Regions from separate parts of the Salinarimonas chemoclinalis genome, predicted to be linked through region 1. Evidence: predicted binding sites of a transcription regulator. Region 1 holds the regulator's gene; the other holds the start of a gene.
The links. The regulator LexA, encoded in region 1, represses DNA repair genes until DNA is damaged. The targets are predictions, from matches to a motif close to TGTTCNNNNTGTGTTCNG.
Positions count from the first base shown of each region.

Region 2: a site for LexA is predicted at 8,256-8,273, ahead of recA (recombinase RecA). Genes of this name have one in related genera too.

Region 1 is NZ_JBGMWH010000016.1:32,356-47,441, reverse strand. Features, by position in the region: gene AB9M23_RS18765 (FAD-dependent oxidoreductase) at 1-924, opposite strand, end outside; gene AB9M23_RS18760 (acetyl-CoA C-acetyltransferase) at 945-2,153, opposite strand; gene AB9M23_RS18755 (acyl-CoA dehydrogenase C-terminal domain-containing protein) at 2,198-3,988, opposite strand; gene lexA (transcriptional repressor LexA) at 4,273-4,986, shown strand; gene AB9M23_RS18745 (benzoate/H(+) symporter BenE family transporter) at 5,054-6,256, opposite strand; gene AB9M23_RS18740 (serine hydrolase domain-containing protein) at 6,361-7,470, opposite strand; gene AB9M23_RS18735 (esterase-like activity of phytase family protein) at 7,552-8,586, opposite strand; gene cobT (cobaltochelatase subunit CobT) at 8,583-10,502, opposite strand; gene cobS (cobaltochelatase subunit CobS) at 10,533-11,534, opposite strand; gene AB9M23_RS18720 (J domain-containing protein) at 11,687-12,340, opposite strand; gene AB9M23_RS18715 (BolA family protein) at 12,479-12,772, shown strand; gene purC (phosphoribosylaminoimidazolesuccinocarboxamide synthase) at 13,106-13,900, opposite strand; gene AB9M23_RS18705 (DUF1476 domain-containing protein) at 14,177-14,488, shown strand; tRNA gene AB9M23_RS18700 (tRNA-Arg) at 14,534-14,610, opposite strand; gene AB9M23_RS18695 (heavy-metal-associated domain-containing protein) at 14,729-14,944, shown strand; gene copM (CopM family metallochaperone) at 15,021-15,086, shown strand, end outside.
Region 2 is NZ_JBGMWH010000011.1:309-15,394, reverse strand. Features, by position in the region: gene AB9M23_RS16075 (RNA degradosome polyphosphate kinase) at 1-2,182, opposite strand, end outside; gene AB9M23_RS16070 (HdaA/DnaA family protein) at 2,239-2,988, opposite strand; gene AB9M23_RS16065 (AI-2E family transporter) at 2,981-4,084, opposite strand; gene AB9M23_RS16060 (L-histidine N(alpha)-methyltransferase) at 4,474-5,415, shown strand; gene AB9M23_RS16055 (MFS transporter) at 5,412-6,662, shown strand; gene recA (recombinase RecA) at 7,073-8,164, opposite strand; gene cckA (cell cycle histidine kinase CckA) at 8,484-11,015, opposite strand; gene flhB (flagellar biosynthesis protein FlhB) at 11,048-12,115, opposite strand; gene fliR (flagellar biosynthetic protein FliR) at 12,129-12,890, opposite strand; gene AB9M23_RS16030 (flagellar biosynthetic protein FliQ) at 12,985-13,251, opposite strand; gene fliE (flagellar hook-basal body complex protein FliE) at 13,295-13,624, opposite strand; gene flgC (flagellar basal body rod protein FlgC) at 13,651-14,061, opposite strand; gene flgB (flagellar basal body rod protein FlgB) at 14,078-14,476, opposite strand; partial or broken gene AB9M23_RS16010 (hypothetical protein) at 14,773-15,086, shown strand, end outside.

The sequences.
Region 1 (15,086 bases):
CGAGACGAAGAGCGTGCGGATCATCGCCGCTGCCTCCTTCGAGCGCAGGATGTGGGCGAAATAGCGGGACTCGACCTTGAGCGCGAGATCCATGGGCAGCTGCAGGCCCTCGTAGACCGATTGCAGGATGGCCTTCGCGGCGGGGTAGTTGTCGTTCGTCTCGCGGCGATAGATGGCGTTCGCCGCGGGCCAGATCTGCATGCCGGCGGGGGAGTAGACCTTGTTCGAGGGCAGCTTGAAGCCCTTCTGGTCCCACGGCGCCACCGCGGAGCCGCCGTCGCGGATCCAGGCCTTGGCCGTGTCGATCAGCTGGTCGTGCGGCACGACCTGGTGGACGAGGCCCATGTTGCGCGCCATCGATCCCTTGATCTGCTGGCCCTTGAACAGCATCTGCAGCGCGTCGCCCGTCTGCATCAGCCGCGCCACGCGCTGGGTGCCGCCGGCGCCGGGGAAGAGCCCGACCTTGATCTCGGGAAGCCCGACCTTGGTGCGGTCGTGATCGCACAGGATGCGCTGGTGGCAGGCGAGCGCGAGCTCGAAGGCGCCGCCGAGGCAGGTGCCGTGGATCGCCGCGACGAAGGGCTTGCCGCAGGTCTCGAGCCGTCGGTAGAGCAGCGAGAGCCGGCGCGATTGCTCGAAGAAGACGCGCATCGCCTCCTCCGCGCCCTTCTCCGCGGCGAGCTTCGCGTGCATGGCGCGAAGCCCCTGGAGCATCCCGAGGTCGGCGCCGCCGGAGAAGTCCTTCTTGCCGGACGCGATCACGCAGCCCTCGATCTCGGCGGTCTCGGCGACGTGCTCGATCACGCGGGCGAGCTCCTCCATCACCTCGGGGGTGATGACGTTCATCGAGCGCCCGGGCATGTCCCAGGTGAGGAGTGCGATGCCGTCGGCGTCGGTCTCGAAGCGGAAGTTGGTGAGGTCCATGGTCTTGTCTCCCGGCTCTCTCAGACGCGCTCGATGATGGCGGCGGTGCCCATGCCGGCGGCGACGCACAAGGTGACGAGCGCCGTCTGCTTGCCCTGGCGCTCGAGCTCGTCGAGCACCGTGCCGAGCACCATGGCGCCGGTGGCGCCCAGCGGATGGCCCATGGCGATGGCGCCGCCGTTGACGTTGACGATCGCCGGATCGAGGTCGAAGGCCTGGATGTAGCGCAGCACCACAGACGAGAAGGCCTCGTTGATCTCGAAGAGGTCGATGTCGTCCTTCGTCATGCCCGCCTTCTTCAGCACGAGCTCGGTCACGTCGACGGGGCCCGTCAGCATCAGCGCGAGGTCGGAGCCGATCGAAGCGAAGGCCTTGATGCGCGCGCGGGGCGTCAGGCTCGCCATCTCGCCGGCCTTCCTGGAGCCCACGAGGACGGCGGCCGCGCCGTCGACGATGCCGGACGAGTTGCCCGCGTGGTGGACGTGGCGCACCGCCTCGACGTCGGGATGGGCTGCGATCGCCACCGCGTCGAAGCCCGCCATGTCGCCCATCTGCTCGAAGGCCGCCTTGAGCCCGCCGAGCGACTGCATGTCGGTGGACGGCCGCATGTGCTCGTCCTTCGCCAGGATGGTGAGGCCGTTGACGTCGCGCACCGGCACGACGGAGCGCGCGAAGCGGCCCTCGTCCCAGGCCCTGGCCGCACGCTTCTGGCTCTCCACCGCGAAGGCGTCGACGTCGTCGCGGGAGAAGCCGTACTTGGTGGCGATCAGGTCGGCCGAGATGCCCTGGGGCAGGAAGTAGGTGTCGATGGCGAGCTTCGGGTCGACGGGCCAGGCGCCGCCCGACGCGCCCATGCCGATGCGCGACATGGATTCGACGCCGCCGCCGATCGCCATCTCCTTCATGCCGCTCATCACCTGGGCGGCGGCGAGGTTCACCGCGTCGAGGCCCGAGGCGCAGAAGCGGTTGATCTGGACGCCCGGCACCTCCTTGCCGAAGCCGGCCTTGAGCGCGGCGGCGCGGGCGATGTCGCCGCCGGCCTCGCCGACGGGGTCGACGCAGCCCAGCACGACGTCCTCGATCATCACCGGGGGCAGCCGGTTGCGGTCGCGGATCGCCTTCAGCGCGGTCACGGCGAGATCGACCGCCGGCACCTCGTGCAGCGACCCGTCCGGCTTGCCGCGTCCGCGGGGCGTGCGGACGTGGTCGTAGATGTAGGCGTCGGTCATGGATGCCTCCCTGTGGCGTTCGGTTCGTATGCGCCGTGGCTCGCTCAGAACGCCTCCGCCGGCAGCGCCATCGTCGTGTCCGCGCCCGCGGAGATGCGCGCCAGCTGGGCCGCGGTCTCGGGCATCAGACGCTCCATGTAGAAGCGCCCGACGACGAGCTTCTCGGCCATAATGCGCTCCATGCCGGGCGCACCCTCCTTCGCGAGCGCCGCCTCGGCCATCAGCCCCCACATCCAGCCCATCGCGACCAGCCCGAACATGTGCATGTAGTCGGTCGCTCCGGCGCCGGCGTTGTCGGGCTTGGCCATGGCGTTGTTCATGAACCACATCGTGGCCTGCTGGAGGCGCCCCAGGCCCTCGCCGAGCGGCCCGATATAGGGCTGCATCGCGGGGTCCGACGCGTTCGCCTTGCAGAAGGCCTCGACCTCGCCGAAGAAGGCCATCACCGCGCGCCCGCCGTCCTTGGCGAGCTTGCGGCCGACGAGATCCATCGCCTGGATGCCGTTGGCGCCCTCGTAGATCATGGTGATGCGGGCGTCGCGGACGAACTGCGACATGCCCCACTCCTCGACGTAGCCGTGCCCGCCGAACATCTGCTGGGCCTTGACCGCGTTGTCGAAGCCGAGATCCGTGAACACGCCCTTCACGACGGGCGTCATCAGGCCGAGGAAGTCGAGGGCCTTCTGGCGCGCGGCCGCGTCCGGCGAACGGTGGGCGATGTCGCTCTCGAGCGCCGTGCGCAGGATGAGCGCACGCGCCGCCTCGTTGATGGCGCGGATCGTCATCAGCGTGCGGCGCACGTCCGGGTGGACGATGATCGGGTCGGCCGGGCCGTCCGGGTTCTTCGGGCCGGTGAGCGAACGGCCCTGGAGGCGGTCCTTCGCGTAGGCGACGGCGTTCTGGTAGGCGACCTCGGAGACCGCGAGGCCCTGGACGCCCACCGCGAGCCGCGCCTCGTTCATCATCACGAACATGGCCGCGAGCCCGCGATTCTCCTCGCCGACGAGCCAGCCCGTGGCGCCGTCGTAGTTCATCACGCAGGTGGCGTTGCCGTGGATGCCCATCTTGTGCTCGAGCGAGCCGCAGGAGACGCCGTTGCGTGCGCCCAGCGAACCGTCGTCGTTCACGAGCATCTTCGGCACGACGAAGAGCGAGATGCCCTTGGTGCCCTGCGGCGCGCCCTCGATGCGGGCGAGCACCAGGTGGACGATGTTCTCGGTGAGGTCGTGCTCCCCCGCCGAGATGAAGATCTTCGTGCCGGTGATGGCGTACGAGCCGTCGCCGTTGGGGACCGCCTTGGTCTTGATCATGCCGAGATCGGTGCCGCAATGCGGCTCGGTCAGGTTCATCGTGCCCGACCAGGTGCCCTCGATCATCTTGGGCAGGTACGTCGCCTTCTGCTCCGGGGAGCCGTGCTCGATCAGCGCGGCGATGGCGCCCATCGTCAGGCCCGGGTACATGGCGAGCGCGAGGTTCGCCGAGGAGGCGAACTCCTGCATCACCGTGTTGAGGGTCGTGGGCAGGCCCTGGCCGCCGAACTCCTCGGGCGCCGAGAGCCCGAGCCAGCCGCCCTGGACGTAGGCCTCGTAGGCCGCCTTGAACGCCTTGGGCGCGGCGACGCTGCCGTCGGCGTTGCGCGTGCAGCCCTCCTGGTCGCCCGCGAGATTGGTCGGCGCCCACGACGTCTCGGTCAGCTTCGCGCCCTCCTCGAGGATCGCCGCCACCGTGTCGGGCGTGGCGTCGGCGAAGCCCGGCAGATCGGCGTGGCGCGACAGCTTCAGGACGTCGTCGAGGATGAAGGACGTGTCGGCGACGGGGGCCTTGTAGACCGGCATGGGCTCTCTCCCTAGGGATCGGGCGGGCGTTTCGCACGGATGCGCGCCGTGGATAGTTCATATATAAACTATCTCGTCGCCGCTGGCTAGAGGGAGGCCGCGTCCCGGCGGGCCGCCGCCCGGGGACCCCGTCGTCGCCGATCCGTTCACCGTCCCGCGACGAGTCGCCGCGATGGGGGTTGCGGAACGCATGGGGAACGGGTATGAGTTCCGCGTTTGTTTTCCGCGTGACCGCCATCGCGATTCGGCCGGCGGCGCGGAAGGCTCGAGGACGGGGTCGCTCCATGCTCACGCGCAAACAGCACGAACTGCTTCGCTTCATCCACGAGCGGGTGCGGGAGACCGGCGTCCCGCCTTCCTTCGACGAGATGAAGGACGCGCTCGACCTCAAGTCGAAGTCGGGCATCCACCGGCTGATCACGGCGCTGGAGGAGCGCGGCTTCATCCGGCGGCTGCCGAACCGGGCGCGGGCGCTCGAGGTCGTGCGCCTGCCCGAGGGCCTGGGCGTGCCGTCGAGCCGGCGCTTCAACCCGAGCGTCGTCGAGGGCGGGCTCGCGGCGAAGCCCAAGGCCGCGTCGGCGCCCGCGGCGCCGCCGAGCGTTCCGGACGAGGAGCGCGGCATCCAGATCCCGGTCATGGGCCGGATCGCGGCGGGCGTGCCGATCTCGGCGATCCAGTCGCAGAGCCACTCGATCACCGTCTCGCCGGACCTCGTCGCCTCGGGCGAGCATTTCGCGCTGGAGGTCCGCGGCGATTCGATGATCGAGGCGGGCATCCTCGACGGGGACATCGTCGTCGTGCGCAAGCAGGACGTGGCAAACACCGGGGACATCATCGTCGCGCTGATCGACGACGAGGAGGCGACCTTGAAGCGCTTCCGCCGCCGCGGCTCCTCCATCGCCCTCGAGGCGGCCAACCCCGCCTACGAGACGCGCGTGCTCGGGCCGGACCGGGTGAAGATCCAGGGCAAGCTGGTGAGCCTGTTCCGGCGGTATTGAGCGGGGTCGGCGTATCCGGGATCGGACGGTTATCGGCGGCGATGCCGCTCCCGCGCCGAGCCCCCGATCACCGCCGGAGCATCCACATCGCCCCGCCGGCGAGCAATCCCCAGAACGGCGCGCCGATGCCGAAGAAGGCCACGCCGGAGGCGGTGGTGACGAAGCAGACGAGGGCGGCCATGCGCGCCTTCTCGTCCGCGAGCGCCGCCTGGATCGCGCCCGCGAAGCTCGTCAGCAGCGCGAGGCCGGCCACCGCCTGAATCAAGATCGGCGGCGAGGCCGCGATGAAGGCGGCCGCCGCGCCCGCGGAGAGGCCGAGCGCGACGTAGACCGCCCCCGCCGTCGCCGCCGCGACCCAGCGCTTCGCCGGGTCGGGATGCGCCTCGGGTCCCGCGCACAGCGCCGCGGTGATGGCGGCGAGGTTCACGAGATGGCCGCCGAAGGGGGCGGCGATCGCGCTCGCGACGCCGGTGCCGACGAAGACGGGCCCGACCGGCGGTCGGTAGCCGTTGGCGGCGAGCACCGCGAGCCCCGGCACGTTCTGCGAGGCCATCGTCACGAGGAAGAGCGGCAGGGCGAGACCGACGAGCGCGTCGAGCGAGAAGGTCGGAGCGACGAGCACGGGCCGGGGTGCGAGCGCGGCCCAGGACGCCTCGGGCAGCGGTGTCGCCGCGAAGACGAGGCCGATCGTCACCAGAACCGCGAGCGGCACGGCATACGGCCGCGCGAAGCGCAGCGCCGACGCCCACACGACGACGATCGGCAGCGCCAGCGCCGGCTCCACCAGCGTCGCGCGCGCCGGGGCGAGGCACAGGTCGAGCAGGATGCCCGCCAGCATCGCGGCGGCCAGCGGCATCGGGATGCGCTCGACGGCGCGGCCGAACGGCCGGATCACCCCCGCCAGGATCACGAGGACGGAGGCCGCCAGGAAGGCGCCGACCGCGACCGGGAAGCCCCCCGGGTAGGCGCCGGTCGCCACGAGCAGCGCCGCGCCGGGCGTGGACCAGGCGATCGAGATCGGCAGCCGCGTGCGCCAGGACAGGCCGATCGCCAGCACGCCCTTGACGAGGCATACCGCGAGCAGCCCGGACGCCGCCTGGGCGGGCGTGGCGCCCACCGCGACGAAGCCCTGCAGCAGCAGCGCGAAGGTCGAGGCGAAGCCGACGAGCGCCGCGAGCGCCCCCGCCGAGACCGGCTGGATCGGCCCGCCGCCCCCCTCCGCCGGCGCGCGCGCCTCCGCCGTCCCCGTGCCGCCCGCCATATCGCTCATGTCCCGCTTACGTCCCGCTCGTCCAGCCGTGCGAGACTGCCGCCCGGCGGGCACGCACGCCACCCCGCGCGCGCCGACCAGGGCTGCGCCGCGGGCGGTGCGCGTCACTCCTCCAGCGCCCGCGCGATCTCCCAGGCGAGGCTCTCCGCGTCGAGATCCTCGCCGTTGGCGAGCACCACCACGGAGACCCCGGTGTCGAGCCCACGATAGTAGTACGCCGCCGTGCCGTACCAGGAGCCGCCGTGCGCCGCGACCGTCCTGTCGAAGTCGTCGGTGTACAGCGACCAGCCCCAGCCGTAGCCGGCGCCGCTCTCGTCGGCGATCCGCTCCCCGTCGTCGAAGGCACCCTGCGAGACCAGGAGTTCGCCCGGTGCGAACCCCTCCGCGAGCGCGGCCTCGTAGCGGGCGAGATCGGCGAGGCTCGTCCAGATCGAGCCGTCGCCCTCCACCGACGTATCCCATCCGCTCGCCTCGAAGGCGCCGTCCGTCCCGGCATGGCCGGAGGCGCGACGCGCCTCGTCCCGCGGGTAGCCGGAGGCGGAGGACGTCATGCCGAGCGGCTCGAAGACGCGGGCGTGCAGCACCGCGTCGAGGCTCTCGACGCCGTCGGCCGCGGCCACGAGGGCGCCGAGCACGAGATAGCCGGTGTTCGAGTAGGCGAAGACGGTGCCCGGCTCGGCGTCGAGCGGCATGCCCGCGACCCAGGCGAGCACGTCGCCGTTGGTCGTCGTCTCGTCGAAGCCGAGCCCCGGCGCGTCACCGAGGTAGTCCGGCAGGCCGCTCGTGTGGCGCACGAGATCCTCGAGCAGGATCGCCCGGCTCGCCCCTTCCGGGAGCGCTGGCAGCATCGTCAGCACGTCGGCGACGGGGGCGGTCGGATCGAGCGTGCCGTCCTCGACCAGGAGCGCCGCGGCGAGCGCCGTCATCTGCTTGGAGACCGAGGCGAGGTCGAACAGCGTATCCGGGGTGACGGGCTCCTGCGATTCGATGTCGGCGACGCCGTAGCCCGCGAGGTGCCGCACGACCCCGTCCTCCGCGACGAGGACGGCGAGCCCGGGCGTGTCCGACCCCACGTGCGGGGCGACGAGGGCGTCGACGTCCGCGAGGCGCTGGGCGAGGGCGGCGGAGGGGGCCGCGAGCAGCGCGGCGGCGAGGCAGGAGGCGATGCGCGCACCGGCGCGAGCGCGGCGGGCGGGGAGGTGCGGGATCGTCATCGGGAGAGGTCCGGTGCGCTGGCGGATCGGTCGTGCGAGCTTAGCTCGGCCGTGCCGGCCCGCAAGAGGCGCCGGGGTCGATCACACCAGCTCGAACTCCAGGATCAGCGTGCGCTGGAGCAATGAATAATTGTCGTCGGAGATCATCGTGAGGATGGTCTCGCCGCCCGGGCCGCGGTGGACCGCGAGCCCTTCCATGTTGTCGATGGCGTTCGTCCAGTCCGCCTCGAAGATCGTCGGGCCGTCCAGGGTCGCGCCGGGCGCGAGGGCCGCGCCCGACACGCGGCGGATGCGCGCGGCGACGCCGCTGATCAGCGCGTAGCGGCGCTCGAGCAGCAGGAGGTCGCCGTCCGGCAGGACGGCGCAATCGGTGATCTCGAAGGCATCGGAGCGCGCGACCGCGAAGGTCGCCCCGGCGGCCGGCCCGGTGAGGACGACGCCGACCGTCGGCGTCGCGTCGCCGCGGCGCGCGCGCTCGGCGATGGCGACGAGGGCGCCGGGGAAGGCGGACGGCGCGGGCGCGACGAAGAGGCTCTCGATTCCCTTGTTGCCGGGCCAGCGGTCGAGCACGGCCCGCACGGCCGGCGGCAGCGGGAGCGGCGTTCCCGGCGCGGCGATGCCGGCCCGCAGATCGTAGGCGAAGACCACCTGCTCCTGCTCGATGCCGACGTAGGCCGTCCCGCCGTCGAGCGTCAGCGCCTCCGCGTCGTGGAGCCCCTGGCGCCACAGGAGCCCGCCCTCCGGTCCCAGCAACGGCGCGAGCACCGCGTTCGCGAGATCGACGATGGCGCCGTCGCCCCCGCGCCGGATGTCGGCGGCGAGGAAGTAGCCGTGGTCGGAGACGGCGAGCAGCGCGCCGCCGTCGTCGAGGACGACGAGGCTCGAGAACCCGCCGAACGTGCGCTCGCCGGATTGCACCTCGATCCCGCCGCGATAACGCAGCCGCCCGTGGCGGCCGTCGACGAGGCCGTTCGCGCCCAGGTCGCGGATCGGGTAGGTCCGCAGCGCCAGCGGCAGCGGCCCCGAGAGATCCGCCCGCGCCCGCGGCGCGGGGGCGATCGCGCCGGCGGCGACCGTCGCCAAGCCGGCCAGCAGCCCCCGGCGGGGAAGCCTCAACGCGCGCCCCGGCGACCGCCGGCGGCCCGACGCGGCATCACGCCCGCCCGCGGCGCGGCGCCGGTGTCCTCGAACAGCTCGGCCAGCTTCTCGGTCATCACGCCGCCGAGCTCCTCGGCATCGACGATGGTGACCGCGCGGCGATAGTAGCGTGTCACGTCGTGGCCGATGCCGATGGCGATCAGCTCCACCGGCGAGCGGGTCTCGATCTCCTCGATGACGAAGCGCAGGTGCTTCTCGAGGTAGTTGCCCGGGTTCACCGAGAGGGTCGAATCGTCGACCGGCGCGCCGTCGGAGATCACCATCAGGATGCGCCGCTGCTCGGGCCGACCGAGCAGGCGCTTGTGCGCCCAGTCGAGCGCCTCGCCGTCGATGTTCTCCTTGAGCAGCCCCTCGCGCATCATCAGGCCGAGGTTGCGCCGCGCGCGCCGCCAGGGCTCGTCCGCGGCCTTGTAGACGATGTGGCGCAGGTCGTTGAGCCGGCCCGGGTTCGCCGGCTTGCCGGCCTGGAGCCATTGCTCGCGCGACTGCCCGCCCTTCCAGGCGCGGGTGGTGAAGCCGAGGATCTCGACCTTGACGCCGCAGCGCTCGAGCGTGCGCGCGAGGATGTCGGCGCAGGTGGCCGCCACCGTGATCGGGCGCCCGCGCATCGAGCCGGAATTGTCGATCAGCAGCGAGACGACCGTGTCGCGGAATTCCGTGTCCTTCTCCTGCTTGAAGGAGAGCGGCGTCATCGGGTCCATGATGATGCGCGGCAGCCGGGCCGGGTCGAGGATGCCCTCCTCGATGTCGAACAGCCAGGAGCGGTTCTGCTGGGCGAGGAGCCGGCGCTGCAGGCGGTTGGCGAGGCGCCCGACGACGCCCTGGAGATTCGACAGCTGCTTGTCGAGATAGGCGCGCAGCCGCGTCAGCTCCTCGGCGTCGCACAGGTCCTCGGCGTGGACGATCTCGTCGTGCGCGGTGGCGAAGGCCTTGTAGTCGGGGATCCGCGGCTCGTTGGCGCGCGGGGGCGGCGGCCGCCAGCTCTCGTTGGCCTCCTCGCTGTCGGCGTCCTGCGCGTCCTCCGGCATCTCGCCCGACGGTCCGTCGGCCGCCTCCTGCGAGCCCTCCTCCATCTCGTCGGTCGCCTCGTCGGAGATCTCGATCTCCGCCTGCTGGCCCTGCGCGTCCTCCTCGGTCTCGCCCTCCCGGCTCTCGTCGGACTGGTCCTCGCCCTCCTGCTCCTGCTCGTCCTCGCTCTCCTCGGGCTCGAGCTCGCTCTCCTCGACCATGTCGAGGGAGACGAGGAGGTCGCGCACGCCCCGGGCGAAGGCGCGCTGGTTCTCGATGGTCGAGAGCAGGCCGTCGAGGCTCGTGCCGGCCTTCGCCTCGATGTGCCCGCGCCAGAGGTCGACGATCTTCGCGGCCGCCTTGGGCGGCTTGCGGCCGGTGAGCCGCTCGCGGACCATCAGCGCGAGCGCGTCCTCGATCGGCGCGTCGGCGCGATCGGTGATGTCCTCGTACTTTCCACCGCGGTGGTAGCGGTCCTCGAGCATGGCGTCGAGGTTGTCGGCGACGCCCTCCATGCGCCGCGAGCCGATCGACTCGCAGCGCGCCTGCTCGACGGCGTCGAACACCGCGCGCGCCGCCGCGCCCTCGGGCGTGAGCCGGCGATGCATCGCGCCGTCGTGGCAGGCGAGCCTGAGCGCCATCGAATCCGCGTGCCCGCGCATCACCGCGACGTCCTGCGAGGACGCCTTGCGCGGCGGCTCGGGCAGGCGCGCCCGGTCCGAGGTGAGGAGCGGCCGGTCGGAGGCGTAGGTCACCTCCAGCTCGGGCGCACGCGCGATGGCGCGCAGGCACGCGGCCACCGAGCGCTTGAGGCCCTCGTTGGGCGCGTCCCGCTTCTCGCCGGGCTTGCGGTTGGAGATGGCCATGCGGACCCTGTCGCTGCTTGCTTTCGTGCCTCAGGAGAGCACGACGTTGGCCGAGCTCTCCGGCAGCTCCTTGCCGAAGGACCGCTGGTAGAACTCGGCGACCAGGTTGCGCTCGAGCTCGTCGCACTTGTTGAGGAAGGTCAGGCGGAAGGCGAAGCCGACGTCGCCGAAGATCGCGGCGTTCTCCGCCCAGGTGATGACCGTGCGCGGGCTCATCACCGTGGACAGGTCGCCGTTGACGAAGGCGTTGCGGGTGAGGTCGGCGACGCGCACCATCTTGTCGACGGTGTCGCGACCCTTGTCCGTCCCCTGCCAGGACTTCACCTTCGAGAGCACGATCTCGACCTCGCGGTCGTGCTCCAGGTAGTTCAGCGTGGTGACGATCGACCAGCGGTCCATCTGCGCCTGGTTGATCTGCTGCGTGCCGTGATAGAGCCCCGACGTGTCCCCGAGCCCGATCGTGTTGGCGGTCGCGAACAGGCGGAAGGACGGGTGCGGGCGGATGACGCGGCTCTGGTCGAGCAGCGTCAGGCGGCCCGAGCTCTCCAGCACGCGCTGGATCACGAACATCACGTCCGGGCGCCCGGCGTCGTACTCGTCGAAGACGAGGGCGACGTTGTGCTGGTAGGCCCAGGGCAGGATGCCGTCGCGGAACTCCGTGACCTGCTTGCCGTCCTGCAGGACGATGGCGTCCTTGCCGATCAGGTCGATGCGCGAGACGTGGCTGTCGAGGTTGACGCGCACGCACGGCCAGTTCAGCCGCGCCGCCACCTGCTCGATGTGCGTCGACTTGCCGGTGCCGTGGTAGCCCGTGACCATGACGCGCCGGTTGAAGGCGAAGCCGGCGATGATGGCGAGCGTGGTCTCGCGGTCGAAGATGTAGTCCGGATCGACCTCCGGCACGTGCTCCTCGCCCGCGGAGAAGGCCGGCACCTCGAGATCGCTGTCGATGCCGAAGGCCTGGCGCACGGACAGCTTCAGGTCCGGGATGCCGCTCGTCGTCTCGGCTCGGGTGTCGGTCGTCGCCTGCATGAACGCCTCTCTCTCGCGGACCGGTGCGCGGCGCGCTCCTCGCGCCGCCCGCGTCTCGCGCTCGCGGTCCTGGTTACGCCCCGCCGCCGCGCCATGCAACGTCGGGGCCGGTTTCGACGCCGGTGCGTCGGCTCGTGATACGGGTCGGTCTCCTAGCACAGGCCGGCGGTCTTGAGCGTGTCGTGGGCGCGGATGATGTCGCGCAGCCGCTCCTCGTAGGCGCGGTCGCCGCCGTGGGCGTCCGGGTGGAAGCGCTTCACCAGCGCCTTGTAGGCCGCCTTGATGGTCGGCGCGTCCGCGCCCTCCTCGAGACCGAGCACGTCGAGCGCCTGGCGCACGGGGCCGGAATAGCGCGGGCGCGGCGGCTCCGGCGCACGCCGCGTCTCGCCGACGCCGCCCTCGCGCAGCACGTCGAACGGGTCGTGATAGGCCCAGTCCCGGGCGTAGGCGCCGGCGCGCGCGCCCTTCGCCGCACGCTCCCGGGCGGCGGGGTTCACGCCCATCGACCAGGTGGGGCGATGCCCGATGACCGAGTCCTTCTGGTAGGCGGCGACCGCCTCCTCCGGCATGTCCTTGAAGTAATTGTACGAGGCGTTGTAGGCGCGCACGTGGTCCATGCAGAAGCGCCAGTACTTGCCCTCCTGGCCGCGGCCCTTGGGCGCGCGATAGAGGCCCTGGCCGTCGCAGCCGGGATGCTCGCAGGCGGGGGCCTGCGCGGTCTTGGCCGCGCTCTCGGCATGGGCGTCGACCTTCTCGGCCTTCGGCTTGATGCGGATGCGGTCGAACAGGGGCGAGTTCAGGTCCATGGTCCGGTGATTATGAGCCATGACCGCGCGCGGGCAAGGGCCGAGAGGGGCGTGCGCGTCGCAATGAAGGCTTGACGCGGCGATGCGGCGCGGGCGACGCAAGGCAGGCATTCCCCACGCGCGGAGAGACGGCCCGGCATGAGCGACACGACGCCCGAAACGACGCCCACGATGAAGAGCCTGATCGAGACGCGGCTTTCCGACGCCTTCGCGCCCGTGCGCCTCTCGGTCGTCGACGAATCCCACCTCCATGCCGGCCATGCCGGCTGGCGCGAGGGTGGCGAGACCCACTTCCGGATAGAGGTGGTCTCGGACGCCTTCGCCGGCAAGAGCCGGGTCGAGCGCCACCGGCTGGTCAACGCCGCCCTGAAGGAGGCCTTCGACCGGGGGCTCCACGCGCTGGCGGTCAAGGCGGAGGCGGCGTCGTCGTGAGTGAAGCCGCCACGAGCAGCCGCGCAGGCCCTGCCCCTTCCCTGTAGGGGAAGGCCGCGTGACGGATGGGGCGCGGCGCGAAGAGACGCGTTCCGCGAAGCGGAAGGGGCGGTTTCCGCTGCCGCCGTCGCATTTCGGCTTCGCCGAACGCGCGTGCCGCGCGCCCCATCCGTCTCGGCTTCGCCGAGCCACCTTCCCCTACAGGGAAGGAGAACGCTCGCGCAGCCCGCGCGTGCAGAGCTTTCAGCCGGTTGGGCGATCCACCGATCTCCCTGGAGGGCGTTCGAAGTGCGCCCCGAGAGCAGGTGTCACCCTGCCGGCACGTCTCGATCCTCACTGAACCAGGCGCGGGCCGCCCATCGGCACGCCGTCGGTCTCGGCGAGGATGCCCAGCCTGCGCGCCACTTCCGTGTAGGCCTCGATCAGGCCGCCGAGATCCTTGCGGAAGCGGTCCTTGTCGAGCTTCTCGGCGGACTTCATGTCCCACAGCCGGCACGAATCCGGGGAGATCTCGTCGGCGACGACGATGCGCATCATGTCGCCCTCCCACAGCCGGCCGCACTCGATCTTGAAGTCGACGAGGCGGATGCCGACGCCCAGGAAGAGCCCGGACAGGAAGTCGTTGACGCGGATGGCGAGCGCCATGATGTCGTCGATCTCCTGCGGCGTCGCCCAGCCGAAGGCGGTGATGTGCTCCTCCGACACCATCGGGTCGTCGAGCTTGTCGTTCTTGTAGTAGAACTCGATGATCGAGCGGGGCAGCTGCGTGCCCTCCTCGAGCCCGAGCCGCTTCGACAGCGAGCCGGCGGCGACGTTGCGGACCACGACCTCGAGCGGGATGATCTCCACCTCGCGGATGAGCTGCTCGCGCATGTTCAGCCGGCGGATGAAGTGCGTGGGCACGCCGATGTCGTTGAGGTGCTGGAAGACGAACTCGCTGATGCGATTGTTCAGCACGCCCTTGCCGTCGATGACCTCGTGCTTCTTGGCGTTGAAGGCGGTCGCGTCGTCCTTGAAGTGCTGGATGAGCGTCCCGGGCTCGGGTCCCTCGAACAGGACCTTCGCCTTGCCCTCGTAGATCCGACGGCGGCGATTCATGGGCGTGTACCGTGGCTTGTTGAAATCCATGGGAAGGCCTGAGGCTCCTGGCTCTCGAACGGCCCGCCGCCGGGGGAACGCATGATGGCGGGCACGGTCGAGCGGCAATGAGGGCCGCCCGTTCGCGGGGACCCTATCCGAAGAGATGGGGATGCACAACGCGCCTTTCACGCTCGGGTAAACGCCCGCGCGGAACCCCGTGCACGGGCTCCTACGCAGCATGCCGGGTGGCGCGCGGCGGGCGGGGGCGATATACCGGCCTCGCGGGCACGGGCCCGCGTGTCGCAACGCGCATCGGATCGGACCATGACCACCTTCGACGACCGCGAATCCGCCTTCGAGAACAAGTTCGCGCACGACGAGGAACTCCGCTTCAAGGCGATGGCCCGCCGCGACCGGCTCATCGGCCTGTGGGCCGCCGAGAAGCTCGGCAGGACCGGCGACGAGGCGGAGGCCTACGCCCGCTCCGTGGTCTCGGTCAACCTGACGAAGCCGGGGGACGAGGTCGTCTACGAGAAGCTGCGTGCCGACCTGCCGGCCGACGTGAGCGACGCCGAGATCAGGAAGCAGATGCTCGACCTGCTGGCCCGCGCGGTGCACGAGATCGAGACGGGCTGACGTTCGAGAGCCCGCCGCCGCGCGGCCTCGGCCGGTGCGACGATCTGGCGATCCCGGGAGGACTCGAACCTCCGACCAACGGTTTAGGAAACCGCTGCTCTGTCCTGCTGAGCTACGGGACCGTCGCGGCGGCGTATGTAGCATGCGCGCGCGCGCGATTCCACCCGCACGAATCCGCTTGACCTTGCCATGATGGGAAGGTCGATGAGCATGGGGCCACACCCGACGAGGAGGGGTCCCGTGCGTCTCTACAGCGTTCCAGACATGAGCTGCGGCGGCTGCGCCAAGGCGATCGCCCGCATCGTCGCGGGCGTCGATCCCGCCGCGGAGGTCTCCGCCGACGTCGCGGCCAAGCGGGTCTCGATCGTCTCCCGGGCGAGCGACTCCGACCTGCGCGCCGCGCTCGCCCGCGGCGGCTACGAGGCGACGCCGGTCGAGCCGGCCGAGGCCGGCTGAAGAGCGGGTCCGCGATCGATCACGCTCCGACTCCAAGCCACCATCCCACCCGTCCAATCGACGAAAGCGCAAACTCATGAAGTCCCTTCGCGTCGCCGCTGCGGCCCTCGTCCTCGTCGCGGCATCCGCTACGCCCCCCGCG
Region 2 (15,086 bases), on a different contig from region 1:
TCATGAAGAACTTGTGCGCGTTGAAAGGTTCCTCGTCCGCGTCCGGAACGATGCGCTCGCTCGACCCGTCGGGCAGGACGCGCCAGCTCTGCTGGTTGTCGAGCAGGTTCGCGAGCATGATCTGATCGAGCACCTGCTGGTGCACGGTCGGGTTCGTGATCGGCAGGAGCGCCTCGACGCGCCGGTCGAGGTTGCGCTGCATCAGGTCCGCGGACGAGATGTAGACGTGCGCCTTGGCGTGCGGCAGACCGTGGCCGTTGCCGAAGGCGTAGATGCGCGAGTGCTCGAGGAAGCGCCCGACGATGGACTTCACGCGGATGGTCTCGGACAGGCCCGGGATGCCGGGCCTGAGGCAGCAGATCCCGCGCACGACGCAATCCACCTGCACGCCGGCGGCGGAGGCGTCGTAGAGCGCGTCGATGATCTGCGCGTCGACGAGCGCGTTGCACTTGAGCCAGATCGCCGCCGGCCGCCCCGCCGTCGCGTGGGCGATCTCCTCCTCGATGTGCTGGAGGAGCCGCTTCTTCGCCGTCACCGGCGAGACCGCCATGCGCTCGAGTTCGGCGGGCTCGGCGTAGCCGGTGATGTAGTTGAAGATTCGCGAGACGTCGCGGGCGATCACCGGGTCCGCGGTGAAGTACGACAGGTCGGTGTAGATGCGCGCCGTGATCGGGTGATAGTTGCCCGTGCCCACGTGGCAATAGGTCACGAGGTTTCCCCCCTCGCGCCGCACCACCATCGACAGCTTGGCGTGGGTCTTGAGCTCGATGAAGCCGAACACGACCTGGGCCGAGGCCCGCTCGAGGTCGCGTGCCCAGCGGATGTTGGCTTCTTCGTCGAAGCGCGCCTTGAGCTCGACGAGCGCGGTCACGGACTTGCCGGCCTCCGCCGCCTCCGCGAGGGCCGCCACGATGGGCGATTGCGAGGAGGTGCGGTACAGCGTCTGCTTGATGGCCACCACGTTGGGATCCCGCGCGGCCTGTTCCAGGAAGCCGACGACGGCGTCGAAGCTCTCGTAGGGGTGGTGGACGACGATGTCCTTCTCGCGGATCGCGGCGAAGGCGTCCCCGCCCTTCTCGCGGATGCGCTCGGGGAAGCGCGGCGCATACGGCTTGAACTTCAGCTCCGGCCGCTCGAGCCCGACGATCTGCGAGAGGTCGTTCACGGCGAGCATGCCGTCGACCTTGAAGACCTCGTCGGGGGCGACGTCGAGCTCGTCGGAGACGAACTGGGCGAGATCATCGGACATCGAGGCCTCGATCTCGAGACGGATCACGCTGCCGCGCCGGCGCTGCTTGAGCGCCGTCTCGAAGACACGCACGAGATCCTCCGCCTCCTCCTCGATCTCGAGGTCGCTGTCGCGGATCACCCGGAAGCACCCCTGGCCGATTCGCTCGTAGCCCGGGAAGAGCCGCGAGGCGTGCATCTCGATCGCCTGCTCGAGCGCCACGAAGCGCAGGCCGGCCCCGCCGTCCGGCAGCTTGATGAAGCGGTCGATCTTGAGCGGCAGGCGGATGAGCGCGTTGAGCAGCCGCCCGTCGCTGCGGCGGCGCAGCTTGAGCGCGATCGTCATGCCCAGGTTGGGGATGAACGGGAAGGGGTGCGCCGGGTCGATGGCGAGCGGGGTGAGGATCGGGAAGACGTGGTGGAGGAAGTGGTCCTCGAGCCAGGCGCGCTCGGCCCCGTCGAGGTCCCCCTCCCCGACGATGGCGATGCCCTCCTCGAGCAGCTCCGGTGCCAGGGCCCGCCACCGGGCCTGCTGGTCGCTGGCCAGCGTCGAGACCGCCTGCGCGATCCGCGCGAGCTGCTCGGAGGGGGTGAGCCCGTCCTGGCTCACCGCGGAGACGTTGGAACGCACCTGCCCTTTCAGGCCGGCGACGCGCACCATGAAGAACTCGTCCAGGTTGTTGGCCGAGATCGACAGGAAGCGCAGCCGCTCCAGCAGCGGATGATTGGGGTTCTGCGCCTCCTCCAGGACCCGCCGGTTGAACTGCAGCCACGAGAGCTCGCGGTTGACGAACCGATGCGGCGTGCCGCGCAGGTCGGCGCCCTCCGGCGCCTCGCCCTTCTGCACCGCGGGCGGGTTCTCCACCTCGGCGATCGCCTGAACTTCCTCGCGGGTGATGTTGGCGCGCAAGATTCTCTCCCCGTCGTCGCATCGGCGCCCCCACTCGAACGCCATCGATGTGACGGGGTGATGATAGAGGCAAGGCCGGGCGGGCGGAAGGGCGCGGCCGGTCAGGCCCGACCTCGATCGGGCCCCGCCTCGACCGCGGCGCCGCCGGCGTCCTGCGCCCCCTCCTCTCCGGTCAGCCGCGCGAGGTACTGCGCCGCCATCGGCCGCGTGATTCGCCGCTTGGCCGAGAGCGCCTCGGCATCGAGCGCCGCCACCGCCTCGCCCGCCGCGGCGAGCGAGCGCTCGAGGCGCAGGGCGAGGAAGTCCACGACGCTCGTGTCGACGACGAGCTGGCGATCGAGGAAGAGCTTGACCAGCACGGCCTTGAGCAGCCCGTCGTCCGGCGCCGCGAGCCGCGCGACCGGCGCGAGCCGCAGCCGCGAGAGGAGGTCCCGGGTGGCGATGCCCCAGGCCTCCGGCGGGCTCGCCGCCGTGATCAGGACGCAGCCACCGCGCTCGCGCACCCGGTTCAGCAGGTGGAACAGAGCCGGCTCGTCGAGCGGGCCGGCGTCCGCGTCCTCGAGCAGGATCGCGCCCGCGGCCGCGAGCCGCGGCACGTCCTCCTCGCGCACGAGGCGCGCGGCGATGCGCACGGGGCCGGCGCGGGCGGCCCAGATCGCGCCGAGATGCGTCTTGCCGGAGCCGCGCGGCCCCTCGAGACGCAGCACCGGGTCGCTCCAGCGCGGCCAGGCCTCGATCGCCGCGTAGGCCGCCTCGTTCGAGGGGCCGACGAGGAAGTCCTCCTCGGCGTGGCTCGGTGCCCCGGCGAGGTCGAGGGGGAGCTGGCGCATGCGCCCGCCCGGCTCAGCCATCCCCGTCCTCCGCCGGGCGCTGCGGCCCGCGCCCGAGCGCCGGATCGTAGAACGGGCTCTCCAGGTAGCGGCCGATCGCGAAGCGGGTGAGCACGCCCACCATCGCCGCGAGCGGGACGGCGAGCAGCAGGCCCACGAAGCCGAACAGCGAGCCGAAGGCGAACAGAGCGAACATCAGCCAGACCGGGTGGATGCCCACCGCCCCGCCGAGCAGCTTCGGCGAGAGGAAGTTGCCCTCCACGAACTGGCCGAACAGGAAGATCGAGAGCGTCGCGACGATCCAGATCCAGTCCGGCCAGAACTGGACGATGGCGACGCCCACCGAAAGGAGCAGCCCCGTGATCGAGCCGACGTAGGGGATGACCGACAGGAGCCCGGCCACGAGCCCGATCAGCGCCCCGAAATTCAGCCCTATCGCCATCAGCGCGAGCGCGTAGAAGCCGCCGAGGATGACGCAGAGCGTCGCCTGCCCGCGCACGAAGCGCGAGAGCACGTCGTCGATGTCGCCCGCCAGCCGCCGGATGGTGGCGCGGTTGCGCAGCGGGAGCCAGCCGTCGACGGTGGTGACCATCCGGTCCCAGTCGACGAGCAGGTAGAAGGCGATGATGGGTGTGAGTACGAGGAGCGAGAAGACCGAGATCACCGTCTGCCCGCTCGCCAGCAGCGTACCGAGGACGGTGCCGAGGTAGCCCGCCCCGCGCGAGACGATGTCCCCGATGTTGCGCTGGAGCTCCTCGCCCGAGATCTCGACGCCGAGATAGTCGAGCAGCGGCGCGCCGCGCTCGACGAGCAGGCTCTGCAGGCGCGTCACGTAGGCCGGGAGGGTCTCGAGGAACGCGGTCGTCTCGCGGGCGACGAGCGGCAGGATCAGCACCAGCACGAGCACGAACACGAGCACGAAGGCGAGCAGGATCAGGAGCGTGGCCGCGAGCCGCCCGAGCCCGAGCCGCTCCAGCCGGTCCGCCACGGGATCGAGCAGGTAGGCGAGCGCCAGCGCCGCCACGAAGGGCAGCAGGATGTCGGAGAACAGCCACAGGAAGAACGCCGTGGCGACGAACGCGGCGAGCCAGAACCCGGCCTGCTTCTGGATGGTCATCGATCACGCCCCGAAGAGCGCCGGCCCACGCGGGCCGGCGGCGCACGCACAGGGCTACGCCGTGGCGCTTCGGGAGGCAAGACAGCGCGCCGCGGGACACGCGTGCGCCGCGCTTCTGACCTAGCGTCAAGATGGAAAAAGCCCTTGCAACACAGCTTTTGGTTACCTACAAGAACCACGGCAATCTCGAAGCGGAGCGACGAACGGCCATGGACTCGACGACCTCGCACGCCCAGACCCGCCAAGCCTCTTCCTCTTCCTCTTCCTCTTCCTCTTCCTCTTCCTCTTCCTCTTCCCCTCCCGCACCCGCTCCGTCGGCCGCGGACGACCTCGAGCAGCGCGCCTGCCGCTCGCTCGCCTGGTACCTCGGCGTCGACGAGGACCGCATCGTGACGCGGGCGAACAGCCGCAAGTACGCGCCGCAGTCCGGCGACCGCGCCGAGCGCTCGCGCCTCGCGGAGATCTTCGGCCTGATGCGCCGGCTGAACGAGGCGGCGATCGGCGACCCGACGATCGGCGCGACCTCGCACGATCCCGTCGGCCTGCGCGATCTCCTCACGATGGCGGCGCTCGAGGTCTCGCACGCGGCGGGCGGGCAGCGCTATCATTGGGTCGAGCTCGGGCCCGAGCCGACGAAGACCTGCCACATGCTGGAGCGCCTCGCCCGGCTCGGCGTCGCGCCGGCGAGCTACACCGCCGTCGACATCAACCCGGAATCCGCCGAGACGATGCGCGCCGGCGTCTCACGCATCCTGCCGGACGCGCTGGTGCGGCCGCTGACGGTCGACTACGACACGATCGGCGCCGCCGATCTCGCGCTCGACGCGGCGCCGATGGTGATCACCCATCTCGGCTTCCAGGAGGGCAACGACACGCCGGCGAACACGCGCGCGCGGCTGATGCGGCTCACCCGGCCGGGCGACCTCGTCCTCTCGGAGATGCAGGTCGTCGCGGACGGCGCGCTCGGCGGCATCGGCGCCTTCTACGCGCTCCCCGAGATGCGGCGCTTCTCCGAACTGACGGCGCGCTCGGTGACGCGGGCGACGCTCGCGGACTACGCGCATTTCGTCGTGCCGGTCGATCTCGCCGAGTCGCCGCCGGTGCTGGCGGCCGTGTGCGCGCACGAAGTCGACCGGGACGCACGCGGGCGCGCGGACCGCACGCAGGCGGACGAAGCGCCGCTCCCGGCCTGGGTGCTGACCAACGTGTGCATCAAGCTCTCCGACCGGCAATTCCGACGGATCCGCGAGGAGGGCGGGCATTTCGAGGTGCTCTGGCAGGGCCTCACCGGCGACCGCACGATCGCGATCCAGCTCTCTCGGCGGCTGTGAGCGGGACGAGCGGGCGGCGGGGAGACGCCGAGGGAGACGCAAGGAAAGACGCGAAGCGGGGCGACGGGGCGCTGTCGCCCCTCGCGCTCGTTCCCGCCGGCATCGCCATCGTCGGCGCGACCTACGGCCTCGCGCGCTACACCTACGGCCTGTTCGTGCCGCAGATCGGCGCGGCGTTCGCGCTAGACGCCTTCGCGCTCGGCCTGATCGCCAGCGGCTCCTATGCGGCCTACCTGCTCGCGACGCTGTTCGGCTCGACGGTGTCGGCGACGCTGGGGCCGCGCCCGCCGGTCGTCCTCGGCGGGCTCGCGGCGGCGGCCGGCATGGCGCTGATCGGGCTCGCGCCGAACGTCTGGGTCCTGGCCGCGGGCGTCGTGCTCGCGGGGGCGAGCCCCGGGCTCGCCTATCCGCCGATGTCGGACGCGGTCATGCGCCTCGTCGCGGAGCGCCACCAGAACCGCGCCTACGCCTGGATCAATTCCGGCACGAGCTTCGGCGTCATGCTGTCGGGTCCCGTCGCGATTCTGGCGGGGGTGCAGTGGCGCACGGCCTGGCTCGTCTTCGCCGCATTGGCGCTCGCCGCGACGATCTGGAACGCGTTCCTCCTGCCCGGCCGCGGGAGCGCGGGGCCGGCGGCGGGCGCGGCGGCGCGGCCGCCGCGGCTGACGCGGGCGTTCCTGATGCGCCGGGAGGCGCGCCCGCTCTTCGCCGGCGCGTTCGCCTTCGGGCTCGTGACCTCGGTGTTCTGGACCTTCGCCGTCGAACTCGTCGTCGCGCGCGGCGGCCTCGCGCCCGACGCGGGACGCGTGTTCTGGATCCTGATCGGCGTCGCGGGGGTCGCCGGCGGCCTCGCCGGGGATCTCGTGCGCCGCTTCGGGCTCTCGACGGTGCTCGCCGCCGGCACGGTGGCGATCGCGCTCGTGACCGCCATCCTCGCGGCAGCGCCCGGCAGCGCGCCCCTCGTGCTCGCGGGCGGCGCCCTCTACGGGGCGGCCTTCATCCTGGTGACGGGTCTCTACGGCATCTGGAGCGTCAACGTCTTCAACGACCGGCCCTCGGCGGGCTTCGGGGCGACGTTCTTCCTGATCTCGGCCGGCCAGCTGGTCGGGCCGGCGCTCGCCGGGGCGGCGGCGGACGAGGTCGGCCTTCCCGCCGCCTTCTTCGCCGCGGCCGCGCTCGGCCTCGCCGTCGCCGTGCTGCGCCCGACGCACGACGTCCGCGCCATGGCACGAGACGCGCCGCGATGATCGGCGGGAAGCACCGCAGTTCCCGCTCCGCGCAGCCCTCGACCGGCACCGAGCCACCCCGAGCCCCGCGGGATCGGGCCTGCATGGCGGCCGGAGACGGCCCGGGGCCGCGACACCGAGACGAGCGAAGCGGATACGAGCGAAGCCGGCGGGCGGCACCGTGCCGCATCGCCGCCTCGCCGCATCACCGCCTCGCCGCATCACCGCCTCGGGGATGCGCGAGCCTCGGGCTGCGTCACGCCGCGCATGGCGGCGCGGTCCCACCCCGAACTCGCCCACCCCGAACTCGCCCACCCCGAACTCGCCCACCCCGAACTCGCGGATCGCCCGACCCGGTCCGAGGCTCGCTCGTCGCGCGCCGGGCGAGCGCCGAGCCGGGGGACCTCGCCCCCGCGAGAGCGGGTGGCGCGTCAGGCCTCGCCTTCGTCCAGGTCGTCGGCGGTGGGCGTCGCCTCGTCGAGGATGCGGTCGGCCAGCACGCCCGAATTCTGGCGGATGGCGTCCTCGATGCGCTTGGCGACGTCTGGATTGTCCTTGAGGAAGGTCTTGGCGTTCTCGCGCCCCTGGCCCAGCCGCTGGCTGTCGTAGGAGAACCAGGCGCCGGACTTCTCGACGATGCCGCCCTTCACCCCGAGGTCGAGCAGTTCGCCGACCTTGGAGATGCCCTCGCCGTACATGATGTCGAACTCGACCTGCTTGAACGGCGGGGCGACCTTGTTCTTGACGACCTTGACGCGCACCTGGTTGCCGATCGCCTCGTCGCGGTCCTTCAGCGTCGAGACCCGACGGATGTCGAGGCGCACCGAGGCGTAGAACTTCAGCGCGTTGCCGCCCGTCGTCGTCTCCGGCGAGCCGTACATGACGCCGATCTTCATGCGGATCTGGTTGATGAAGATCACCATCGTCTTCGAGCGCGAGATCGAGCCGGTGAGCTTGCGCAGCGCTTGCGACATCAGGCGCGCCTGCAGGCCCGGCTGCACCTCGCCCATCTCGCCCTCGATCTCGGCGCGCGGGGTGAGCGCCGCCACGGAATCGACCACGAGCACGTCCACCGCACCCGAGCGCACCAGCGTGTCCGTGATCTCGAGCGCCTGCTCGCCGGTGTCCGGCTGGGAGATCAGCAGGTCGTCGAGCTGCACGCCGAGCTTGCGGGCGTAGACCGGATCGAGCGCGTGCTCGGCGTCGACGAAGGCGCACACGCCGCCCTTCTTCTGCGCCTCCGCGATGGTGTGGAGCGCGAGCGTCGTCTTGCCGGAGCTCTCCGGCCCGTAGATCTCGACGATGCGCCCACGCGGCAGCCCGCCGACGCCGAGCGCGACGTCGAGCCCGAGCGAGCCCGTCGACACCGTCTCGATCTCGACGAGCGGCTGGTTCTTGCCCATCCGCATGATCGAGCCCTTGCCGAACGCACGCTCGATCTGCGAGAGCGCCGCGTCGAGCGCCTTCGTCTTGTCCTTGTCCATGGGGGAGCCTTCCACCAGCCTCAGCGAGGTCTGAGCCATTTCGCGAATCCCTTATTGCACGGGGTGGAGACGAATCTCAACGCGGCGTCGACCTCCGCAATGTACGCGCTTCGTTCTCTTACGCAAGAGCTAAAACGAAAAGGGAACGGAAAATTCCCGGCGCCGCCGCCGCGCCCGTCGCGCAAGGGTTTGCGGCGCGCCCGCCGGAGACCGCGCGAGACCGCGCGAGCCCGCGGCCGGGTCCACCCGGCGCGGCCGACGCGGGTCGTCGCGATCCGCCGCCCGCGGCGGCGTCCACAGGAAAGGTCCGCGCGAGCCCGGCAGCGCGCACCGCCCACGGCGGGCCGCCGCCGCTCCGTCACCGCCCCATCGTCTCCTTCACCGTCTCCACCAGCTGCTTCAGGGTGAAGGGCTTGGGCAGGAAGGCGAAGTCCTCGCCCTCCGGCAGGTTCTTCTTGAAGGCGTCCTCGGCGTAGCCGGAGACGAACACGACCTTGAGGTCGGGATGCGTCTTGCGCAGCTCGCGCAGGAGCGAGGGCCCGTCCATCTCCGGCATCACCACGTCCGAGACGACGAGGTCGACCGGCGCTTCGGACCTCGCGATCGCCTCGAGCGCCTCGACGCCGGAGGCGGCCTCGAGCACGGTGTAGCCGCGGGCCTTGAGCGCGCGGGAGTTCACCGCCCGCACGGGGTCCTCGTCCTCGACGAGGAGCACGACGCCGTGGCCGGTGAGGTCGGCGTTGGGCCTCGCGAGGGGGCCGAGCCGTGCCGCCGCCACCTCGGCGGAGGTCTGCACGTGGCGCGGCAGGTAGACCTTGAAGGAGGCGCCTTCGCCCGGCGTCGAATCGACGTAGACGAAGCCATTGGACTGCTTGACGATGCCGAACACGGTCGAGAGGCCGAGCCCGGTGCCCTTGCCGATCTCCTTCGTGGTGAAGAACGGCTCGAAGATCTTGTCCATCACCTCGGGCGGGATGCCGGTGCCGGTGTCGGCGACCTCGACGAGCACGTAGTCCGCCGCCGGCATGCCGGGGCGCTCGAGGCGGGCGGCCTCCTCGGCGTGCACGTTCGCGGTGCGGATCGTCAGGCGCCCGCCGTCGGGCATCGCGTCGCGGGCGTTCACCGCGAGGTTGATGACGACCTGCTCGAGCTGGTGCACGTCCGCCTGGATCGGCCACAGGTCGCGCCCGTGGCGCAGATCGAGCTCGACGCGCTCGCCGAGCAGGCGCTTCAGGAGCATCGTCAGGTCGGACATGGTCTCGCCGAGGTCGAGCACCTCGGGGCGCAGCGTCTGGCGCCGCGAGAAGGCGAGCAGCTGGCGCACCAGGCTCGCGGCCCGGTTGGCGTTCTGCTTGATCTGCATGATGTCCTGGAAGGCCGGGTCGGTCGGCCTGTGGTTGGCCAGCAGCAGGTCGGAATAGCCGATGATCGCCTGGAGCACGTTGTTGAAGTCGTGCGCCACGCCGCCTGCGAGCTGGCCCACGGCCTGCATCTTCTGGGCCTGGGCGAACTGCGTCTCGAGCTGGCGCTGCTCGGTCGTCTCGAGCGCGTAGACGATGGCGACCTCGCCCTCCCCGTCCGTCTCGTTGACGGGGCTCGTCCAGATCCGCGCCGAGCGCTCGCCGGGACCGACGATGCCGACCTCGACGGGCTCGGCCGCGCGCGCACTCTCGGCGGCGGCGAGCGCGCCGGCGAGCGACTCGTGGTCGCGCTCCAGCACCCGCTGGACGAGGCGCGGCTCCTCGCCGCCGGGCTCGGCGCGCGGCATCGTGCCGAACAGCCGCACGAACGGGGCGTTGGCGCGCAGGATGCGCCCCTCGCGCCCGAGCGTGGCGATGGCGATCGGCGTATTGTTGAAGAAGCGCGCGAAGCGCACCTCCGCGGCGCGCTGGGCGTCCGCGGACCCCTCCTCGCCCGCCGAGCGGTTGATCACGAGCGTGCGCGAGGCGCCGCGCTCGCCCTCCATGCCGAAGGCGACGCGGTGGTAGAGCCGTGCGGGCAGCGCCTGGCCGGCGCGGCGCGTCATGTCGATGTCGAAGATCTCGGTGCGCACCTCGCCCGGCGCGCCCTCCACCGAGGCGAGCAGGGTCGCCGCGTCGGGGGGCACCATGTCCTCGAGCGCCAGCCCGCCGGAGCCGACCTTGGCGAGGTCGTGGTCGAGCCAGGCGGCGAGCGTGGCGTTCATGTAGGCGACCGAGCCGTCCGGCTCGACGGAGAAGAAGCCCGCCGGCGCATGGTCGAGATAGTCGATGGCGTGCTGGAGTTCCTGGAAGACGTTCTCGTGGCGCTCGCGCTCGTGCGTCACGTCGGCGATCGACCAGAGCACCGCGGGCTTGCCGCCCGGGCGCGGCAGCGGGCGCACGCGCACGCGATACCAGCCGTGGTCACCGCGCCCGCCGAGCGCCGGCGAGAGGCGGATCTCCTCGGCGAGCGCGCGCTCCTCGCGCGCGGCCTGGGCGAGGCGGTAGATCGCCTCCGAGACCTCCGGCGCGCCGAGGAAGAGGCGCTCGACGGTCTTGATCTCGGAGAGTTCGGTGGCGCCCGCGAAGGAGAGATAGGCCTCGTTGGCGTAGGCGACGCGCCCGTCCCCCTCGACCACGACGAGCCCCTCCGACGAGGAATCCGCCATCGCCTTGGTCAGGTCGTTGCGCGTGCCCTGCGCCGAGAAGCCGAAGGCGCCGATGGCGTAGGCCGTGATGAAGAACACGCCGGCCATGGCGAGCAGCGCGAGCAGCGCCGTGATCAGCGGCTGGGCCTGCTCGCTCGTGACGAAGGAGAGGCCGAAGAAGGCACCCGGCAGCACGAGCGCGAGGACGACGAGGAGCCAGATCTTGCCCGGCGTCTCGCTGCGCTCGATCGCCCGCTGCGGCTTGTCGCTCGTGTGAGCCATGTGCGTGTCGCCTGTTCTCGTCGCTCGAGCGGTTATGCCCGACGCCGCCTGAGCCGCAAGACGTAACCGATGACCTCGGCGACGGCGGAGTAGTGTTCCACCGGGATCTCCCGGTCGATCTCGACGGTCGCGTGCAGCGCACGGGCGAGCGGAGGGTTCTCGACGATGGGCACGTCGTGCTCGCGGGCCTTCTCGCGGATGCGCAGCGCCAGCGCGTCGACCCCCTTGGCGACGCAGATCGGCGCCGGCATGCCCTTCTCGTACTTCAGCGCGACGGCGTAGTGCGTCGGGTTGGTGACGATCACGGTGGCCCGAGGCACCGCCGTCATCATCCGCTGGCGGGCGCGCTCCATGCGGATCTGGCGCCGGCGCGCCTTCATCTCGGGCGAGCCTTCGGACTGCTTGAACTCCTCCTTCACCTCGCGCCGCGTCATGCGCTGGCGCTTGAGCCAGGAGAAGCGCTGGTAGAGGAAATCCCCCACCGCGACGAAGAAGAACAGCGCCAGCACGCTGCCGAGCAGCTTCACCGAGAGATCGCGCACCTCGAGGAAGAGCAGCGTCGGGTCCTCCTGCACCAGCGTGTCGACGCGCGCGCGCTCGCCCCACAGGATGACGGCCACGAGCGTGCCGATGATCGCGAGCTTGAGCAGGCCCTTGGCGAAGTTGACGAGCGCCTCCATGCCGAAGACGCGCTTGAAGCCGGATACGGGGCTGATGCGATCGAGCTTGGGCGTCAGCGGCTCGACGGTCCACAGCAGGCGATGCTGCATGCCGCCGCCGGCGAGTCCGGCGACGATGAAGATCGCGAAGGGCGCCGCCAGCGCGATCAGCACGGTGACGATGGCGTCGCGCATCACGGCGAGGTGGCCGGCGCCGTCCGTGACCTGATGCGCGTTGGCGAGGAAGCCCGTCACGCCGTTCGCGATGCGCTCGGCGCTGAAGCCGGAGACGAGCAGCGCCGCGAGGGTGAAGCCACCGAGCACGAAGAAGGTCGTGATCTCCTGGCTCTTGGCGACGTCGCCCTTCTGGATCGCCTGCTCGAGCTTTCGCGGGGTCGGCTCTTCCGTGCGATCGTCGTTCTCGGTGTCCTGGTCCGCCATGGCGCCCTCCCCTCTAGAGGCCGGAGATGGTGGACAGGAAGGCGCGCAGGTTCTCGAGGAACACGCTCATCATCACGCCGACCACGATGGCGAGCACGATGAAGCCGCCGAGGATCGTCGCCGGCAGCGCCAGGAAGAAGACCTGGAGCTGCGGCATCAGGCGCGAGAGGATGCCGAGCCCCAGGTTGAACAGGATGGCGAAGACGATGAACGGCGCGGAGATCTGCACCGCGAGCGCGAAGCCGCGCCCCACCGCCTCGATGCCGAGCCGCGCGACGTCGCCGCTCTCCGGCAGGCCGCCGGGCGGGAGCATGTCGTAGCTCGCCCGCACGGCGGCGATGGCCAGGTGATGGAGGTCGGTGACGAAGATCAGCGTGATGGCGAGCAGCGTCAGGAAGTTGGCGATCGCGGTCTGCTGCCCTCCCGCGGAGGGATCGACCGTCATGGCGAAGCCGAGCCCCATCTGCTGGGCGATGATGGTGCCCGCGGTCTGGAGCGCGCCCACGACCATGCGCACGGCGAGCCCCAGCACGAGGCCCACCAGGATCTCCCCGAACAGGAGCGAGAGCGTCGCCGGTCCGGCGATGCCGCCCGCGGGCTCCACGAGCGGGCGCACGGCGGGATAGACCACGATGGTGAGCAGCACCGCGAAGGCGAGGCGCACGCGCGGCGAGATCAGCTGCTCGCCGAGCCCCGGCAGCAGCATCACGAGGGTGCCCACCCGCGCGAAGGCGAGGAGGAAGGTGGTCGCGACGGCGGGCGAGACGAGCTCCATGGGCCGGTACGATACGAGATTCGCGGGCCGCGCGCGCGGCTCGTGCGCGACCGCCGCGACCGTCGCGGCCGTCGCGATCGCGACCGCGGCCACCTCACCCGCCCGCCACGATGCGCTCGGCGACCCGGGACATGTAGCCCGCGAGCGCGTCGCTCATGAGGGGGAGCATGATCAGCAGCGAGACGAAGACCGCGATGATCTTGGGCACGAAGACGAGGGTCTGCTCCTGGAGCTGGGTGAGCGCCTGGAGGAGCGAGATCGCCACGCCCACGGCGAGCGCGACCAGCATCACCGGCGCCCCGACCTTGAAGAAGGTCATGATGCCGTCGCGGGCGATGTCGAGGATGGCCATGCCGGTCATGGTGGTACGCTTTCCGCGGGTGGTCGTGGTGCCGTCGCCGCCGTCAGATCGGCATGCGCATGATCTCTTCGTAGGCCTGGATGACGCGGTCGCGCACGGCGACGAGCGTGTTGAGTGCGGCCTCGCTCTCGGCCACCGCGGTGACGACGTCGACGACGTCCGCGCGGCCGGCGGCGGCGGCGCTCGCCTGCGCCTCCGCGGCGCGGCCCGCCTCGGCGACGGAGCCGATCGCGCCCTGGACGAGGGCGGCGAAGTCCGGGCGCTCGGCACCGGCGGCACCGCCGATGCGCCCCGCGGCACCGCCCTGCCCCAGACCCGGCGAGAGCCCCTGGATCGAGGCGTAGGCGTTGGCGGCGAACATGTTCGTGGCCATGATGCGTTACCTCGTGGTTCGGCGGTTCAGGCGCGCAGGATCTCGATGGTGCGCGAGAGCATGCGGCGGGTGGCGTTGACGAGGTTGAGGTTCGCCTCGTAGCTGCGCTGGGCCTCGCGCATGTCCATGCTCTCGACGAGCGAGGAGACGTTGGGCAGCTTCACCTGCCCGTCCGCGTCCGCGGCCGGGTGGCCGGGGTCGAAGCGGGTGCGGAACTCGCTCTGGTCCTCGCGCACGCGCCCCAGCGTCACCGTGCGCACGCCCAGCTCGCGATCGAGCTTCTCGACGAAGGTCGGAATGCGCCGGCGGTACGGATCGGCGCCGGGCGTGGCGGCGGTCGAATCCGAGTTGGCGATGTTCTCGGCGATGACGCGCATGCGTCCGGACTGGGCCTTGAGGCCCGAGGCCGCCACAGCGATCGTCTTGAGGAAGTCCATTCGCGCGCTCCTTCACTCAGCGCCGGCCGATGGCCGTGCGCAGCATCGCCAGATTCTTCTCGTAGAGGGACGCGGCGAGCTGGTAGTCGGACTGGTTCTGCGCGACCTTCAGCATCTCCTCCTCCAGGCTCACGGCGTTGCCGGACGGGCGCACCTCGAAGCGCGCGCCGTCGATCTGCGCGGGGGCACGGGGATCGGCCGTGCCGGCCAGGTGCAGCGGGCTCGTGCGCGCCGGGGCGAGCGCCGTGGAGACGCCGCGCCCGTCGCGGCCGAAGCGCGGCTCCGCCACGTCGCGGGGCGCGAAGCCCGGCGTGTCGGCGTTCGCGACGTTCTCGGCGAGCAGCTTCTGGCGCGCCTGATGCCAGTGCATGCGCGTCTTGAGCATCTCGAGGAGAGGCAGGCCGGTGGCGGTCACGGGAGTCGCTCCGGGTGCGTCGCCGCGGCGAAGGCCGCGGGCTCGGGTGTCGGTCGGGGAGGCGCTCTCGCGAATCCGGCCCCGCCTTGGGCAAAATTTGCCGGCATGTTGGTTAACGGCGCGTTAATGGTCTGCCACCGTCTGGTGGTTTCGTGTTAACCGCGCGACGTTTATGGTGCATGACGCGCTCCCGGGCGCGGAACAACTCGCGCGCCCGTCGAGGCCGCCGGACGGGACCTCGCGCCCGGTCGGCGACGCGACGGGACGCCGTTCAGTAGAGAGCGCGACGACCTGCCATGCTCGGCTTCGAGAACACCTCAATCGTCCAGTACCTGATCGCCTTCGCCGTGGTGATGGGGCTCCTCGCCCTGTTCGCGTGGCTGGCGCCGCGGCTCTTGGGCCGGCGGGTGAGCGGCCAGGGCCTCGCCTCCGGCCGCTCCAAGCAGCCGCGCCTCGGCATCGTCGACGTCTACGACCTCGACCGGCAGCGCCAGCTCGTGCTCCTGCGCCGCGACGGCGTCGAGCACCTGCTGCTGATCGGCGGGCCCAACGACGTCGTCGTGGAGAGCGGCATCGGCCGCGCCCCGCCACGGCCGGCGCAGCGCCCCGG